Regions from separate parts of the Streptomyces sp. NPDC018026 genome, predicted to be linked through region 2. Evidence: riboswitches for the same ligand, from Rfam matches in the RefSeq annotation. Region 2 holds a riboswitch; each other region holds the start of a gene.
What was found. Region 2 has a riboswitch for cyclic di-AMP ahead of ACH4D3_RS04665 (peptidoglycan DD-metalloendopeptidase family protein). Riboswitches for the same ligand answer to the same signal wherever they lie in the genome.

Region 1 (4,177 bases), on a different contig from region 2:
CGCCGTCCGGCCCGCAGCTCCTCGCCCTCCCCGGCGGTCGTGTTGTCGTCGGAATCGATCGGTGCCATGTGTGCCCTACCTCCGTCGTCGGCGGCGGCTGTCTCACGACCTCGCACTCGTTCACCCGTGAGCCGCCATTCTCACCCGAATCGGTGAGGATTGGTGTTTTTCCGTGGTGTCCATCTGACCAAATCCCCGGCGCACAGGCGTCAGACCGCGGGCTCAACTCCGCCTACTCCTGCGGGATGACACTCAGGGGTACCGGCTCCCCCGCCCCGTAGGGGCCGGCGGGGACCACGAGGCGGCGACGGACCGCGGGCGGCGGTCCGGCGGCGGTCAGCCGGCCCGGTGGACCACGGCGTCGCACAGCTCCACCAGCGCGGCCTTCGCGTCGCACTCCCGCAGCGGGGCCAGCGCCGCCCGGGCCTCCTCCGCGTACCGGACGGTGTCCCGGCGGGCCTGCTCCAGCGCGGGGTGGGCGCGCAGCAGGCGCAGCGCCTCGGCGTGCCGCGCGTCGTCGCTCAGGTCGGAGTCGAGCAGCTCGCACAGCGCGATGTCCTCGGCGAGACCCAGCCGGGCCGCCCGCTCGCGCAGCCGCAGTACGGGCAGGGTGGGGATGCCCTCGCGCAGGTCCGTGCCGGGCGTCTTGCCGGACTCGTCGGAGTCGGAGGCGATGTCCAGGACGTCGTCCGCGAGCTGGAAGGCGACGCCGAGCCGCTCGCCGTACTGGGTGAGGACGTCCACCACCGTCTCGTCGGCGCCGGACATCATCGCGCCGAACCGGCACGAGACCGCCACCAGGGAGCCCGTCTTGCCGCCCAGCACGTCCAGGTAGTGGTCGACCGGGTCGCGGCCGTCCTGCGGGCCGGCCGTCTCCAGGATCTGACCGGTGACCAGCCGTTCGAAGGCGAGGGCCTGGACCCGGACCGCCTCGGGGCCGAGGTCGGCGAGGATCTGGGAGGCGCGGGCGAACAGGAAGTCACCGGTGAGGACCGCGACCGAGTTGTCCCAGCGGGTGTTCGCACTGGGCACCCCGCGCCGCACGGCGGCCTCGTCCATCACGTCGTCGTGGTAGAGCGTGGCGAGGTGGGTCAGCTCCACGACCACGGCCGAGGGCACGATCCCGGGGGCGTAGGGGTCTCCGAACTGGGCCGAGAGCATCACCAGCAGCGGCCGGAACCGTTTCCCGCCGGCCCGCACCAGGTGCTGGGCGGCCTCCGTGATGAACGGCACCTCGCTTTTGGTTGCCTCAAGCAACCCTTCCTCGACAGCAACCAATCCGGCCTGGACATCGGCTTCCAGAGCCTGGTCCCGCACGCTCAGCCCGAACGGCCCGACGACGGTCACGAGGGGTCTCCTGTCTGCTGGTGTCTACTGGCGATTACCTGGTTTGTCGATAGGTCGCTGCCACCACTCAAGTCAGCGTATCCGGTCACGTTTCGATCACCGCTAGCGCCCACCGTTACAGGCTGGTCGGTATCGGATCATGAACGGTATGTTTTTGATCAGGTGATATGAGCAGATTTTGATTGATATCGCCAGAGGGGACGAGCCGGAGCCGGAGGGCGAACGGGCCGGAGCAGCCACCGAAGATCCCATCACTCCTCCCAACGGCCCGCACTTCGAGAACGTCACCCGATCGACACGCCCACCCCTCCCCCGCTGCCCGCGTCCTCCCGCTCGACACCCGAAGCCGTCCCCACCCGCGGCCGGTTGGCTCCCAGTTGGGGTTAATGCCCCATTTGCCGTGCTTGTTGAAGTCAGTGAGTTGGCTCACTCCGCGCAACCCACAGGCAACCCCGGCGGAACCTGTGCCCTCCCTTTGCCCCGCAAGCCAGTTGGGGATTGGCAGCAGCAAAGGATCAAGAGCCTCAAACGCCTCAGACCAAGGTCAACAGGCATGTTGGGTGATTCCTGCACTTGTTCCGGACATGTGCTCTCGCATACGTTCCCGGCCTGTCGGGTGGACGCCGAATCCTGCCACCGCCCGTCGCACAGTCATCCACCCAACAAACTCGCCGGCAGGAGCGGGGGACCCAGGTAAGTCGCCGCACCGGTCACCACCGGAGCGGCTCGGGGTGAAGCCGTACCCGTCAGGGCACGGCCGGGCACCTCCCCGCCCGAACCCGACAGCTCACCTCGTAGGCGTAAGGAGAGGGACACCGCATGTCTGCCAACGGTCAGAACCGACCCGCCCGCACCAGCCGCCTCGCCCGCAAGCTCGCCGTGGCCGGCACCGGTGCCGCGGTGCTCGCGCTGCCGCTCATCGGCGCCACCACCGCTTCCGCGGCCACCCCGGCCGCCGCCACGACCGCCACCACGGCGGCCACGGCCTACCCGGACAACCTCGACGGCTGGATCCGCGAGTCGCTCGACATCATGGCCCAGCACGGCATCCCCGGGACCTACGAGGGCATTCACCGCAACATCATGCGTGAGTCCTCCGGCAACCCGCTCGCCATCAACAACTGGGACATCAACGCCATCAACGGCACCCCGTCCAAGGGTCTGCTCCAGGTGATCGACCCGACCTTCCAGGCTTACCACGTCGAGGGCACCTCCTGGGACCCGTACGACCCGGTCGCCAACATCACCGCCGCCTGCAACTACGCGGCCGACCGCTACGGCTCGATGGACAACGTCTTCAGCGCCTACTGAGCCGTACACCGCCTGAACCTCGCCTAAGAGGTACCGAAGATCCGCTCGAGGACGACGGCCACGCCGTCGTCCTCGTTCGTCGTGGTGACCTCGTCGGCCACCGCCTTGAGTTCGGGGTGGGCGCCGGCCATGGCGACACCGTGGGCCGCCCACTGGAACATCGGGATGTCGTTGGGCATGTCCCCGAAGGCGATCGTCCGCCGCCGCTCCAGACCCAGGTGCTCGGCGGCCAGCGCCAGACCGGTGGCCTTGGTGATGCCGCAGGGCTGGAGCTCCACCGTGCCGGGCCCCGACATGGTGACCGTCGCGAGGGAGCCGACCACCGCGCGAGCCGTCGCCGCCAGTTCGTCGTCGGTCAGGTCGGGGTGGCGCAGCAGCACCTTGCTGATCGGCGTGGACCACAGCTGGGCACGCCGCTCGACACGCACCGCGGGCAGCGTCGGGTGGGGCATCAGGTAGCCCGGCTCGATGAGCGTCAGCCCGTCGACGCCGTCCTGGTCCACGGCCGCGTGCACCTGGCCCACCTCGGCCTCGATCTTGCCGAGCGCGGTCTCGGCCAGCTCCCGGTCCAGGGTGACCGACCACAGCATCCGGTGCGCGCCGGCGTCGTACACCTGCGCGCCCTGTCCGCACACCGCGAGCCCCGTGCAGCCGAGCCGGTCGAGCAGGGAGCGCACCCGGGGTGCCGGCCGCCCCGTCACCACCAGGTGCCGCGCACCGGCCCCGGCGACCCGCGCCAGCGCGGCCAGCGACCGGTCGGAGACGGTGTCGTCGCCTCGGAGCAGCGTGCCGTCCAGGTCGGTGGCGACGAGTGAATACGCGGTGCGGTCCATGATCAGAGAATACGGACACCGCACCCGTCCGACTCACCCGTGACCGCTTCCGAACGAGGGCGTAGCGAGTGCGCTCGAACCCGCACGGCGTTGCAAGACGACGCCCGATGATGTCCGATGATGTCCGAAACCTGACACATCATCGGCTAAAGCCGATTCAAGGCCTGTGCACCGGGTTGGCAGCGGCAGGGCACACCACCTGCCCTCCGGGCGCTCCCGGCGGCGTCTTCCGTCTCCGAACCCGGACCGGGCGCCGCCGCCTTCGGCGGTACTGCCCAAGAGCGGCACGTCACCCGTAACGTGTGGCCGACCGCGTGTGTCACGTGACGCACCCCGATCACGTGACACAACGGCACACACGGCGCGCACGGCGCACATGGCGAGCACGAAAGCGAGGCAGCACCCGATGCCCCCCTTCGATGTCCCCGAGGGCGACCCCTTCGGCCCGCACAACCTTCCGTACGGCGTGTTCTCGATCCCCGGCTCGGCCGACCGGGCGGACCGGACGGTGGGTGTCCGGCTGGGCGACCACGTCCTCGACGCGGGGGCGGCGGCCCACGCGCTCGGCTCGCCGTACGCGGCCCTCCTCGCGCAGCCCACCCTCAACCCGCTGCTGGCGGCCGGGCGCACGACGTGGTCGGACGTGCGGCGCGCGCTGACGGCTTGGGTGACCGTCCCCTCCCACC
Region 2 (4,177 bases):
GGCGCTCGGCGTCAGCAACGCCCTGGTGCTCTATCACTTCTCCACGAAGGAGCGCCTGGTCGCCGCCGCGTTCACGCATGCCGCCGAGGACGACCTGGCCCATCTGCGGGGGCTGCTCGCCCGTCGTACGTCGGCGCTGCGCCGTCTGCGGGCGGCCGTGCGGTGGTACGCGCCGACCGGGCCGGCCAAGGGCTGGCGGCTGTGGATCGAGGGCTGGGCGGCGGCGCCGCGCGAGCCCGCGCTGCGGGAGGTCACGCGCGAGCTGGACCGCCAGTGGAAGGCGGCGATCGCCGGGGTCATCGCCGAGGGGGTGGCCGCCGGTGAGTTCTCCTGTCCCGAGCCGGACGCCGCGGCCCTGCGGCTGACCGCGTTGCTGGACGGGCTGGCGGTGCAGCTCACCTCGTACACGGGCACGGTCTCGCGGGCCCGGGCGCAGGAGTGGGTGGACGACGCCCTTGCCCGGGAACTGGGCCTGGAGCGGGCGGCGTTGACAGCGACGACGCGGCGTTAGCGCCCGCCGGGACACCGGCCCCGCCGGTGCACCGCCCCCGCGCCGGGACAGCACCGGCCGTCGCGTCAGGCCACCGAGGCGATCCGCGTCTTGATGTCGTCCGGCGACAGCGTCCCCTTGGCCGTCACGTGGTCGCCCGACGACTCGCCCCGCAGCCGGCGCCCGATCCACGGCACCAGGTACTCGCGCGCCCAGTGCACGTCGTCGCGCCGTACGTCGAGCGTGCCGCGCGGCGGCAGGGGCGACCAGGGCTGGTCCGGGTCGGCCGGGACGCGCAGGCCCAGGGCCTGCCCCGCGCGCAGCGCCACCCGGGTGTGCCCCTCCGGCGACAGGTGCAGCCGGTCGGCGTCCCACGCCCTGCGGTCCTGGACGCTCCGCAGCGACCACAGGTCGAGCACCGGGCAGCCGTAGCGGTCGGCGATGGCGCGGACGTGCCCGTTGTACGTGGCGATCTTGCCGCGCAGGTGCTTGAGGACGGGCACCCCGCGGGTGTCGAACCCGGTGGTCACCAGGACGGTTCCGGCCGCGGCGGTCAGCGCGGCCACCGCCAGCTCGAACCGCTCGGCGACCTCGTCGGGATCGGTGCCGGGCCGCAGGATGTCGTTGCCGCCGGCCGCGAACGAGACGAGGTCCGGCGCGAGTCCGACGACCCGCGGGAGCTGTTCCGCCACGATCTGGTCGAGGAGCCTGCCGCGCACGGCGAGGTTCGTGTACGTGAAGTCGCCCTCGGGGCGCCGGTCCGCGAGCAGTACGGCGAGCCGGTCGGCCCAGCCGACGAACGCCCCGTCGGGGCCGTGGTCGCCGACGCCCTCGGTGAAGCTGTCCCCCACCGCCACGTACGACCCGATCACTGCTCTGCTGTCACTCTTCGAATCGTCTGCCACATCGGCCCATGATTCACCCTGGAATGTGACCTACGCGACCGTAGGAAGGGATTGACGGGCGGTGAGAAAGGCCACGCCTAAAGTATTCGTCAATTCCGGAATACGCCGGGTCCGGACACACCGAAGGCCGGACCCGGGGATCGGGGTCCGGCCTTCGGGGCGCGGAGGCCGCGCGGCGGAACCGGTCGTCAGACGGAGACGCCGTGCGAGCGCAGGAACGCCAGCGGGTCGATGTCCGAGCCGTAGTCCGGCGTGGTGCGGATCTCGAAGTGCAGGTGCGGGCCGGTCACGTTGCCGGTGGCACCCGAGAGGCCGACCTGCTGACCCGCCGTCACCGACTGACCGGCGGAGACGGAGAGCGAGGAGAGGTGGGCGTACTGGGCGTAGTGGCCGTCGGCGAGCTGGATGACGACCTGGTTGCCGTACGCGCCGCCCCAGCCGGCGGAGACGACGGTGCCCGCGCCGACGGCCTTGAGGGAGGTGCCGGTCGGGACGACGAAGTCGGTGCCGGTGTGGTAGCCGCTGGACCACATGCTGCCGGACTGGTGGTACGGGGTGCCGACGGTGCCGCCCGCGACGGGGGAGGTGTAGCCGCTGGTGGTGCCCGTGGACTGGCTGCCGGTGTCCGAGGAGGAGGCCTTCTCGGCATCCGTCGACTTCTCGGCCGGCTTCGCGGCGGCGGACTTCTCGACGGACTTCTCGGCAGGCTTCTCGGCGGACTTCTGCGCGGGCTTCTGCGACTGCGCGGAGGACGGCGCCGACGACTTGGCGGCCTGGCCGCCGATCGAGAGCTTGAGGCCGGGGTGGATCAGCGACGGGTCGGAACCGACGGCCTCGCGGTTGTCCGCGTAGAGCTTCTTCCAGCCGCCGTCGACGTCCTGCTCGTCGGCGATCTTCGAGAGGTAGTCGCCGCTCTTCACGGTGTAGGTGTGCGAGTCGGAGTTCTTCTCGGCGGCGGCCTTCTTGGCCGACGCCGGAACGGACTGCACGGCCTGCTCGGAAACGGAGTGCGCGGGGGCGGCGTTGGCGGCGGCGGCACCCATCAGCGGGAGCGCGAGCGCGGCGCCACCGGTCCCGGCGACGGCGATGGTGCGGGTCAGGCGCATGGCCCTGGTACGGCGGTGCTTACCCTTCGCGGGCATGGCGAATTCCTCTCCGGCGCCTGCGAGGTGAGCTGTCGGGTGCGGGCTGGAGATGCCCGGCCGCGCCGAAACGCGGCTTTACCCCAAGCCGTTCCGGGAACCGGAACAGGCAGTTCTACCTGTGGGTCCCCCGCTCCTGCCGTGTACGGGTGGTCGATGAGTGCGGGCTCCGGTCGGCGGCAGGATTAGGCGTCCGTCCGGATCGGTGGTGAACGTAAGGGACCAAGACGCACAGGGACAAGCGAGGGGTTGCCCCGACAGGTGTTCCGATTGATCCTTTACGGGAATATCCGGTAACCCTGCGTCGATTTCCACCGCGCGCTTTTACTTGAAGCCCCTTGAGAAACACTTGAATTACGTGAACATGACGGGCAACGCACGGTCACGGATATGACGCTGCTCACGCGCCTCTCATTCACCCTCCGCCATTTCAGGGCCACTTGTCATCAAGGCCGCCAATTCGGACAGAAGGCTCTTATTGGAGCGGAATATGCCTCGGGGCGCCATTTCGCGCACAGGTGATGCCGTATCGTCGGGTGGAGCCCGCCGGCGAGCAGCGGCGGCGGGGCGGAGTGGGAGGAGCCCCCGTGACGCAGCAGGTCCCGTCGACCGAACCCGAGCTGACCGGTGTGCGCAACTTCCGGGACGTGGGCGGACTGCCCACCGTGGACGGGCGGCGGGTGCGGCAGGGGGTGCTGTTCCGCAGCGGTCACCTGGCTCACGCCACCGGGGAGGACGCCGCGTTCCTGGCCTCGCTGGGCCTGCACACGATCTTCGACTTCCGCAACGCGGCCGACCAGAAGCTGGAGGGCCCGGACGTCGACCTGCCGGGCGTGCGCAATGTGAACCTGCCGCTGAGCGACCCGGCCGACGGCGCCGAGTTCTGGAAGATGGTCCGCGACGGCGACCTCGACCAGCTGCGCGGGATCCTGGCCGACGGCAGGGCCGCGGACCGGATGATCGCCTCCTACCGCGCGATCGTCACGGAGCGCACCGCGGAGCACTCCCGCATCCTGCACGCGCTCGCCGAGGACAGCGTCCCGGCCTTGATGCACTGCGCCGCCGGGAAGGACCGCGCGGGCCTGTCGATCGCCGTCACCCTGCTCGCCCTGGGTGTCGAGCGCGAGGCCGTCGTCGAGGACTACCTGAAGTCGAACGCCGCGCACCGCCGCTACAAGGTGCGCCGCAGCGGCTCCGCCGCCTCCGCCTACTCCCCCGAGGTCATGGAGCTGCTCGGTCCGCTGTTCGACGCGCGCGCCGAGTACCTGGCGGCGGCCTTCGAGACCGTCGAGGAGACGTGGGGCGGCGTCGACGCCTACCTGGAGCAGGGCCTGCGGCTCACTCCCGGGACCCGGGAGCGGCTGCGCGAGCGGATGCTGGACTGAGCCACCCGCCCGTGGCGGCGCTACTTGGCGCCCACCTCGAACAGCAGGTAGAGGAAGCCGCCGAAGACGTGCCCCAGGGCGATGTAGATGACCAGCCGCACCCACAGGGCGCGCGGGAACTTCTCCTGCATGGTGCTCATGGCGTCTCTCCAGGGGTCGGGCCGAGGCACAGGGCGGCCGTCGGGCTCTGCAGCAGGGTGTGGACGAACAGCAGCTCGACCCCGTCGGGGTCCTGCGCGGCGATCCGGTGCGGGG
Region 3 (4,177 bases), on a different contig from region 2:
TGCCGATACCGATGCCGCCGTGGGCGTATCCGTACGGCGGCACGCACGGCACACACGGCGCGTACGGCGCGTACGGCCCCCGCACCGCACCCGGTCCTTACGCTGCGCAGGCCCCCTACGCCACACAGGCCCCGCACAACCCGTACCTGCCGCCGTACCACCCGTACGGACCTACGCCCGGCCCGCACCGGCCGTAGATCCGCGACGCGACGCGCCGCGCCCGCTCAGGCGGACGCCCGGGTCAGCCTCCCCACCTCGTCCTCCGTCAGGCTCAGTTCGGCCACGCCCAGCAGCGCCGGGAGCTGCTCCACCGTGCGCGCGGAGGCGATCGGCGCCGCCACCGTCGGCCGGGCGGCCAGCCAGGCGAGGGCGACGGTGGCGACGGGAGCGTCGTGGGCCGCGGCGATCTCGTCCAGGGCGGCCAGCACCCGGCGGCCCCGCTCGGTCTCCAGGTGCTTGGCCGCACCGCCCGCCCGCGGGCTGTCCACCTCCGTGCCGGGCCGGTACTTGCCGGTGAGGAAACCGGACGCGAGGGCGTAGTACGGCACGGCGGCGAGACCGGCCTGCTCGGCGAGGTCGCGCAGTTCGCCCTCGTACGTGTCGCGGGAGACCAGGTTGTAGTGCGGCTGGAGGGCGACGTACCGGGCGAGGCCCTCGCGGTCGGAGAACTCCAGGGACGCCGCGAGCCGCTCGGCGGAGATGTTGGAGGCGGCGATGTGCCGCACCTTTCCGGCCTTCACCAGCGCGTCGAGCGCGCCGACGATCTCCTCGACCGGCACCTCGGGCTTGTCGAAGTGGGTGTAGTACAGGTCGATGTGATCGGTGCCCAGGCGGCGCAGCGAGGCGTCGGCCGCGGCCCTGATGTTCGCGGCGGACAGGCCCGGGTACTCGGGGTGCTGGCTGACCTTGGTGGCGAGGACGACGTCGTCACGGTTGCCGCGGGCCGCGAACCACTGGCCGAGGACGGTCTCGGACTCGCCGCCGCTGTTGCCGTCGACCCAGGCGGAGTAGGAGTCGGCGGTGTCGACGAAGTTGCCGCCGGCCGCCGTGTAGGCGTCCAGGACGGCGAAGGACCGGTCCCGGTCGGCGGTCCAGCCGAAGACGTTGCCGCCGAGGGCGAGGGGGAAGACCGCCAGGTCGGAGGAGCCGAGCTTGCGCAGAGAAGTCATGTAGGGACTCAACGACCGCGCCGGAGCGGGCGATTCTGGCAGGCGGGCAAAATTTCCCGCGAACCGGCAGCCCTGACGTCGGGGGGTCGCCGTCAGGACCGCCGGGGTTCAGCGGGGTGCGTCGGGGGCGGGGCGGATCAGGGGGTGAGCCCCTTGCTCTGCAGCCAGGCCATCGGGTCGATGCCGCTGCCGCCGTCGGTGTGGACCTCGAGGTGGAGGTGGGCGCCGGTGACGTTGCCGGTGGCGCCGACGCGGCCGATGACGTCACCGGTGGTGACCTGCTGGCCGACGCTGACGTTGATGGAGGACTGGTGCGCGTACCAGAGCTCGGTGCCGTCGTCGAGGGTGAGCACGGTCTTGTAGCCGTACGACCCGTCCCAGCCGGCCGACGTGATGGTGCCGCTGTGCACCGCCTTGAGCAGCGTGCCCGTGGGGGCGGCGAAGTCGAGGCCGGTGTGGTGGCCGGAGGCCCAGAGGGAGCCGGCCTGGTTGAACGTGGAGGAGATCGTGTACGAGGAGGTCGGCAGCGTGAACTGCTTGGCCAGCTTCGCGAGCCGCTCGGCCTCGGCCTTCTTCGCGGCCTCCTCCTCCGCCTTCTTCTTGGCGGCGGCGGCCTTCTCCTCGGCCTCCTTCTCCGCCTTGGCGGCGGCTTCCGCGGCCTTCTTCTCGGCCGCGGCGGCGGCTTCTTCGGCGGCCTTGGTCTCGACCTGCGCCTGCTGCTGCTCGGCCTGCGCCATGATCCGGGCCCGCAGCGACTCGCCGGCGCCGGTGGTGTCGGCGCCCTCCGCGCTGTCGGCGGCGACGGCCTGGGTGATGCCGCTGAGCGGGGTGGCGGAACCCTCGGGCTCCGGCGCCTCGTCGTCGCTCCCGGGCATGAGCGAGCCGACGTTCGGCAGGTCCGGCATGGAGATGGACACCGGGGGCTTGCCGGTCTGCGCGCTGGCCATGCCGCCCGCTCCGACGGCGGCTATGACACCGACGCCGAGGACGGTGGAGCTGCGGGCGAGTCCGCCGCGCTGCTTGGCCACGCGGTGCCGGCCGCGTACGGGGCGGATGGATTCCGCGGTGGGATTCCACTCCTCCCAGGGGCCCTCTTCGGTGCGGTAGCCGTCGTAGCCGAAGGTGTCGGTGCCGTGCCCACTGGGCGCGGACGGGGCCTCGGGGGCAGGCCGGTTGGACGCCACGTGGGCGTACTCCTTTCCTTCCTTTCGCCTACCGGGTTAGCTGACGGGTTCGGAGCAGGAAGGTCTCCTACGGGTGTCTGCCGACCGTTTTCCACGGCGGCATACGCCCGATTCACCCCAATGTGGTGGTTCCCCGGTTCCCTTGCGGGATTCGGCGCGTGCGCACGGAGCCGCCTTCTGTGACGGCTGGGACGACCGCGCTGCGTTATCGAACGTTAATAGACGCGAGGCTCCGATTCCAAGCCGTTCCTCTTGATCATTACCGAATACGGCCGGGACGTACGCCTCACGACCGGTGAAAACCGGGCGAGTTGACCCGGCCTCGGTATTCCCTCTCGCGCCAGTTTCTTCTGACGGTGTATCAGTTGTTATGCGGAGGGGGGTCGCGCTGTCACGGCTCGTGACAATGATCATGATCACCGCGCCGGGGGCGCCGGACGGCGAGCAGTGCCATGTCGTCCGCCATGCCGCCCCCGGAGTGCCGGCGCACGTCCTCGGCGAGGGTGGCGAGCAGGGTCGCCGGATGCGGGAAGACGCGGCCGGTCAGCCGCGCCTGCGGATCGTAGAACTCGCCCTTCGCGTCCCGGGCTTCGGTCAGCCCGTCGGTGTAGAGCAGCAGTGTGGCCCCGCCGGGGAAGGGGGCCTCCTCCGCCCGGTCGGGCCACACTCCCAGCTCGCCCATGCCGAGCGGCAGCGCCGACTCGTGGGCGGGCAGCGGGCCGAGGGTGCCGTCGGCGTAGAGCAGCAGGGGCGGCGGATGGCCGCGGTTGACGATGCGGACGGTGCCGCCGCCGTGCGGGAGTTCGGCGAGGACGGCGGTGGTGAAGCCCTCGAAGGCGTCCAGTCCGTCGCGTCGGGTGCCCTCGCGCGCCAGCGCCCGCTCCAGGCGCTGTGCCACCGCCTCCAGCGTCGCCTCCTGCTCGGCCGCCTCCCGGAACGCGCCGATCACGACGGCGACGGCGGCCACCGCACCCATGCCCTTGCCGCGCACGTCCCCGACGATGAGCCGGACGCCGCGGGCGCTGTCCTGCACCGCGTACAGGTCGCCGCCGATGAAGGCGTCGGCCTGCGCGGCCTCGTAGCAGACGGCGATCTCGAAGCCCGCGATCCGCTCGGCGGGTTCGGGCAGGACGGCGCGCTGGGCGGCCTCGGCGATCTCACGGACGGAGACGAGGCGCTCGCTGCTGCGGCGGACCATGCCGTTCACGAGGACGGCGAGTACGGCGACCGTGGCGATGGTGATCAGCTCGGTGAGGGAGTCGACGTAGTGGATGACGCCCTTGCCGAGCTGCAGCCCGATGACCGCGGCGACCACGGCGACGCCGGTGAGCGCCGTGCCGCGCCGCGAGTAGAGCGGGGCGGCGATCAGGGGCGCGGCCGTGTAGAGGGGTCCGGCGGTGAAGTATCTCGGGGTGAAGATGTCGTACAGGATGGCGACGACGATCAGCAGCACGGGGAGCGCGTGCACGAAGGCCCGCCCGTACCCGGTCCGCCGGACTGGCGGTGGCCCGGAGGGCGGCACGGGCAGCGCCTCGTCGCCGAGCCCGAGACCCGGGTCGGGCACGGGATCGCCGGGGAGCCGGCCACCGGCTCTGGCGGCCGCTCCCTCGTCGTCCACGTCACCTGGCCGCACCACTCGTCTCCCGCCGCCCCGCGCGTCCGCGCCGCTTGCCGTCCCGCACTCCAGGGTTCCGGGGGCGGGGACGGGCGGCGAGCGGTGAGGGGCCGACCGGATGACACGGGGCACCTGCGGAAACGCACCGAGGGCCGGAACCCTTTCGGATTCCGGCCCTCGGCCTTCAGTAGCGGGGACAGGATTTGAAC
Region 4 (4,177 bases), 1.0 Mb from region 2:
CGTACGGTGGCGATGAACTCGCCGCCGATGGTGGCCGCGAGTCCCACCCGGTCCACAAAGTCGTGGTGCGTGAAGCGGTGGACGTCCTTGGCGGACAGGCGAGGGTACGGCGCGAAGAAGCGGTAGTACTTCGACTCGTCGGAAACCTGCTCGTAGAAGCTGACCAGGCGCTCGGCGTCGTCAACGGTGATGGGGCGGACGCGCGCGGTACCGCCGTCGCGCAGCACCACGTCGGCTTCCCAGTGGGCGGGGTACTCGTGCCGGTCCGACGAGGTCTGCATGGGCCCCAGAGTACGGCTCGCGTACGACAACGGCGCGGGGCAGTCTGTGGGGGACGGATGTCCGGACCGAGGCCGCGGTCCGGGACCCGTACGGGGCGGCCCACGTGGTCGTCCCGGCTTGCTTCACGATGTGGGAAACTGGTCTAGACAAGACTGGTCTAGACAACTTCAACGCCTCTGAACACCTGAAGGGCAGCATCACATGGCTGAGCGCCGCGTCAACGTCGGCTGGGCCGAGGGTCTCCACGCCCGCCCCGCCTCCATCTTCGTCCGAGCCGCCACGGCCACAGGCGTCCCGGTGACGATCGCCAAGGCCGACGGGTCCCCCGTCAACGCGGCCTCCATGCTGGCCGTCCTCGGCCTCGGCGCCCAGGGGGGCGAGGAGATCGTCCTCGCCTCCGACGCCGAGGGCGCCGAGGCGGCTCTGGACCGGCTGGCGAAGCTGGTCGCCGAGGGGCTCGAGGAGCTTCCCGAGACCGTCTGAGGGACAGGACAGCAGCACCGAAAGGCCCGCCGGGACCACCGGACGGGCCTTTCGCCTTTACGCTCCCGCTTCCGCTTCCGCCCATTAGGGACGGCAGAAATAGTCGGCCGGAATTCCCCCGCTTTTGTATACGGAACCTGTGTTACCGGAGCGGGCTCGCGGTGTTTACGGAATGTTGCGTATTCCTCACACGCTCCGTCGCCGCGCCGCCGGAGGCGAATCGGAGCCGGTGCCCGGATGCCGACCGCTCGATGTGCCGCGTCATGAGCGCCCGCGCGCGTTCGCCGTCGCCCCGGGCCACGGCATCGGTGATCGCCGCGTACTCCGCCCAGTACTCCACCGGTCCGGCCGGTGCCTCCACGACGTACATCCAGGCGATCTTCTGGCGGAGCTGGGTCAGCAGCGCGGTCAGGGAGGGGCTGTCCGCCGCCCGGGCGAGGGTCTCGTGGAACCAGTCCCCCAGGGAGCGCAACTCGTCGGCGGTGCCCCGCCCGGCCCGTTCCCGCCCCAGCCTGACCAGGCCGCGCAGCACCTTGAGGTGGGCGTCGGTGCGCCGTCGCGCGGCCCGGGAGGCACCGAGCGGCTCCAGGAGCGCGCGGGTCTCCAGCAGGTCCGCGGCCTCCCGCTCGGACGGTTCCGCGACGCACGCGCCCGCGTGCCGCCGGGTCACCACGAAGCCCTCCGCCTCCAGCGTGCGCAGAGCCTCGCGGACGGGGACGCGGGAGACGCCGTAGCGGCGGGCCAGGATTTCCTCGGTGAGCCGGCTCCCGCGTCCGTGGACGCCGGCCACGATGTCGTCCCGAATCGCCGTGCACACCGAATGCGCCGGAATACGCATGACCGACCTCCGCCTTGATCCCCTGAAACGTCGACGATGGACGCGCTTTCAGCGACTCTAGGCCAATCAGGCCGGGATGGAATACAAAAAGCCCCGACTCGGGAAGCCGGGGGCTTTTTGCCAGACGTTCTCTCCGTCAGACGTTGTCTCCGTCAGACGTTCTCTCTCCTCAGACGTTCACGCCGTGGGAGCGGAGATAGGCGACGGGGTCCATGTCCGAGCCGTACTCGGGACTCGTACGGGCCTCGAAGTGCAGGTGCGGTCCGGTGACGTTGCCGGTGGCCCCCGAGACGCCGATCTGCTGGCCGGGCTCGACCGACTGGCCGACCGAGACGCCGATCGACGACAGGTGCCCGTACTGCGTGTACGTGCCGTCGTGCATCCGGATCACGACCTGGTTGCCGTACGCCCCGCCCCAGCCGGCCTCGACGACGGTGCCGACGCCGACGGAGTGCACGGACGTGCCGCTGGAGGCGTGGAAGTCGATGCCGGTGTGGCTGCCCGAGGACCACAGGGAGCTGCCGGCCTGGTAGGCGGTGGAGACGTACGAGGCGGTGATCGGCGCGACGAAGGTGTTGAGGCGCTCGCGCTCCGCCTCCCGCGCGGCGCGCTCCTTGGCCTCGCGCGCCTCCTTGGCCGCCTCGGCCGCCCGCTCGCGGGCCGCCTCCTGGGCCGCCTCGCGGGCGGCGGCGTCCGCGGCCGCCTGCTGCTGGGCGAGGGCCTGGGCGTCGATCTCGTCGGCTATGGAGTCGCCGATGGTGACGACCGGGGTGAGCCCGGTCTGTTCCGCCTCGGGCTCGGCGGCGAGCGCCGGAGCCGCGAGGGTGCCGACCACGCCGGTGGTGGCGAGGGCCGCGACTCCCGCCGCGCGGGCGGTGGTGCGGTGCACCCGGCCGGTACGGCGGTGCTTCCCGGTGGCGCGCGTGAACGCCATGTAGAGGCTTGTCCTTTCCTTCCCTCTCGCCTACCGGGTTAGCTGACGGGTTCGGAGGTGGAAGGTCTCCTACGGACCCCCTCGCGTGCGCGCGGGCGTCCGATTCACCCCAGGGACTGCGATGGGTCCCCGGCTCCCCTGGCTCGCGCCGTACGGGGACTCGGCGATGGCTGCCCGGTGCCGCGGACGCGGCGCACTGCCTGACGAACAGCCCGGACGACGCTAAACGCGGCTGCGTTCAATCCTCAAACGCAACAGGCTTTTTGTAGCGCACGCCACAGGGCAGACGGGCAACCACTCCCCCAATCCGGACAAACGGCGGCCCTGGTGACACACCGGTCACCAGGGCCGCCGCGCGCGTGCCGCTACTCGGCCGCCACCACGGTGACTTCGCCGATGCCGAGGGCCTCGACGGGCTCCCTGATCTGCGCCGCGTCGCCGACGAGGACCGTCACGAGACGGTCCACCGGGAAGGCGTTCACGACCGCCGCGGTGGCCTCCACGGTGCCCGTGGCGGCCAGTTGGCGGTAGAGCGTGGCCTGGAAGTCGTCGGGCAGGTGCTGCTCGACCTGGTCGGCCAGCGTGCTCGCCACGGCCGCCGCCGTCTCGTACTTCAGCGGCGCCACGCCCACCAGGTTCTGCACGGCCACGTCGCGTTCGGCGTCGGTGAGCCCCTCCGCGGCCAGCTTGCGCAGCACCGTCCACAGGTCCTCCAGGGCGGGACCGGTGTTGGGGGTGTCGACGGATCCGCTGATGGCGAGCATCGCGGCGCCGGTGCCGTCCGGCGCGGAGCGCAGGACCTGGCCGAACGCCCGCACACCGTAGGTGTAGCCCTTCTCCTCGCGCAGGACGCGGTCCAGGCGCGAGGTGAGGGTGCCGCCCAGGCAGTAGGTGCCGAGCACCTGCGCGGGCCACACCCGGTCGTGCCGGTCGGCGCCGGTGCGGCCGATCAGCAGCTGCGTCTGGACGGCGCCGGGACGGTCCACGATGACGACCCGGCCCCGGTCGTCGGCGGTCACCGGGGGCACGGGGCGCGGCTCGGCCGCCGAGCCGGTCCACGCGCCCAGGGTGTCGCCGAGCAGCACGTCCAGGTCGACGCCGGTGAGGTCGCCGACGACCACCGCGGTGGCCGTGGCGGGGCGGACGTGCCGCTCGTAGAAGGCGCGTACGGCCGCCGAGTCGATGGCCTCGACCGTCTCCTCGGTGCCCTGGCGCGGGCGCGACATGCGCACGTCGGCCGGGAACAGCTCCTTGGAGAGTTCCTTGGCGGCGCGCCGGGAGGGGTTGGCCAGCTCGTGCGGGATCTCGTCGAGCCGGTTGCGCACCAGCCGTTCGACCTCGCCGTCGGCGAAGGCGGGCGCCCTGAGGGCGTCGGCGAGCAGGCCGAGTGCCTTGGCGAGGCGCGAGGCGGGCACCTCCAGGCTCAGCCGGACGCCGGGGTGGTCGGCGTGCGCGTCCAGGGTGGCGCCGCAGCGCTCCAGCTCGGCGGCGAAGTCCTCGGCGGAGTGCTTGTCGGTGCCCTCGGAGAAGGCGCGCGCCATGATGGTGGCGACGCCGTCGAGGCCGGCCGGCTCGGCGTCCAGGGGGGCGTCGAGGAGCACCTCGACGGCGACGACCTGCTGGCCGGGGCGGTGGCAGCG

Region 1: it holds a riboswitch for cyclic di-AMP, as region 2 does, so the genes downstream of both, ACH4D3_RS15635 (transglycosylase SLT domain-containing protein) here and ACH4D3_RS04665 (peptidoglycan DD-metalloendopeptidase family protein) in region 2, are expected to answer to the same signal.
Region 3: it holds a riboswitch for cyclic di-AMP, as region 2 does, so the genes downstream of both, ACH4D3_RS26120 (M23 family metallopeptidase) here and ACH4D3_RS04665 (peptidoglycan DD-metalloendopeptidase family protein) in region 2, are expected to answer to the same signal.
Region 4: it holds a riboswitch for cyclic di-AMP, as region 2 does, so the genes downstream of both, ACH4D3_RS00495 (M23 family metallopeptidase) here and ACH4D3_RS04665 (peptidoglycan DD-metalloendopeptidase family protein) in region 2, are expected to answer to the same signal.

The regions. Positions count from the first base shown of each region.
Region 1 is NZ_JBIRFY010000004.1:347,575-351,751, reverse strand. Features, by position in the region: gene ACH4D3_RS15645 (outer membrane lipoprotein carrier protein LolA) at 1-68, opposite strand, end outside; gene ACH4D3_RS15640 (polyprenyl synthetase family protein) at 337-1,347, opposite strand; cyclic di-AMP (ydaO/yuaA leader) riboswitch at 1,959-2,162, shown strand; gene ACH4D3_RS15635 (transglycosylase SLT domain-containing protein) at 2,167-2,658, shown strand; gene ACH4D3_RS15630 (HAD family hydrolase) at 2,682-3,491, opposite strand; gene fahA (fumarylacetoacetase) at 3,898-4,177, shown strand, end outside.
Region 2 is NZ_JBIRFY010000001.1:1,141,130-1,145,306, reverse strand. Features, by position in the region: gene ACH4D3_RS04675 (TetR/AcrR family transcriptional regulator) at 1-511, shown strand, start outside; gene ACH4D3_RS04670 (SGNH/GDSL hydrolase family protein) at 577-1,362, opposite strand; gene ACH4D3_RS04665 (peptidoglycan DD-metalloendopeptidase family protein) at 1,584-2,537, opposite strand; cyclic di-AMP (ydaO/yuaA leader) riboswitch at 2,542-2,699, opposite strand; gene ACH4D3_RS04660 (tyrosine-protein phosphatase) at 3,125-3,922, shown strand; gene ACH4D3_RS04655 (DUF6126 family protein) at 3,943-4,062, opposite strand; gene ACH4D3_RS04650 (helix-turn-helix domain-containing protein) at 4,059-4,177, opposite strand, start outside.
Region 3 is NZ_JBIRFY010000009.1:21,453-25,629, forward strand. Features, by position in the region: gene ACH4D3_RS26110 (PrsW family intramembrane metalloprotease) at 1-197, shown strand, start outside; gene ACH4D3_RS26115 (aldo/keto reductase) at 225-1,169, opposite strand; gene ACH4D3_RS26120 (M23 family metallopeptidase) at 1,307-2,353, opposite strand; cyclic di-AMP (ydaO/yuaA leader) riboswitch at 2,365-2,520, opposite strand; gene ACH4D3_RS26125 (PP2C family protein-serine/threonine phosphatase) at 2,745-3,971, opposite strand; tRNA gene ACH4D3_RS26130 (tRNA-Met) at 4,157-4,177, opposite strand, start outside.
Region 4 is NZ_JBIRFY010000001.1:115,920-120,096, reverse strand. Features, by position in the region: gene ACH4D3_RS00510 (GNAT family N-acetyltransferase) at 1-281, opposite strand, end outside; gene ACH4D3_RS00505 (HPr family phosphocarrier protein) at 484-765, shown strand; gene ACH4D3_RS00500 (GntR family transcriptional regulator) at 908-1,603, opposite strand; gene ACH4D3_RS00495 (M23 family metallopeptidase) at 1,773-2,537, opposite strand; cyclic di-AMP (ydaO/yuaA leader) riboswitch at 2,550-2,713, opposite strand; gene ACH4D3_RS00490 (M16 family metallopeptidase) at 2,903-4,177, opposite strand, start outside.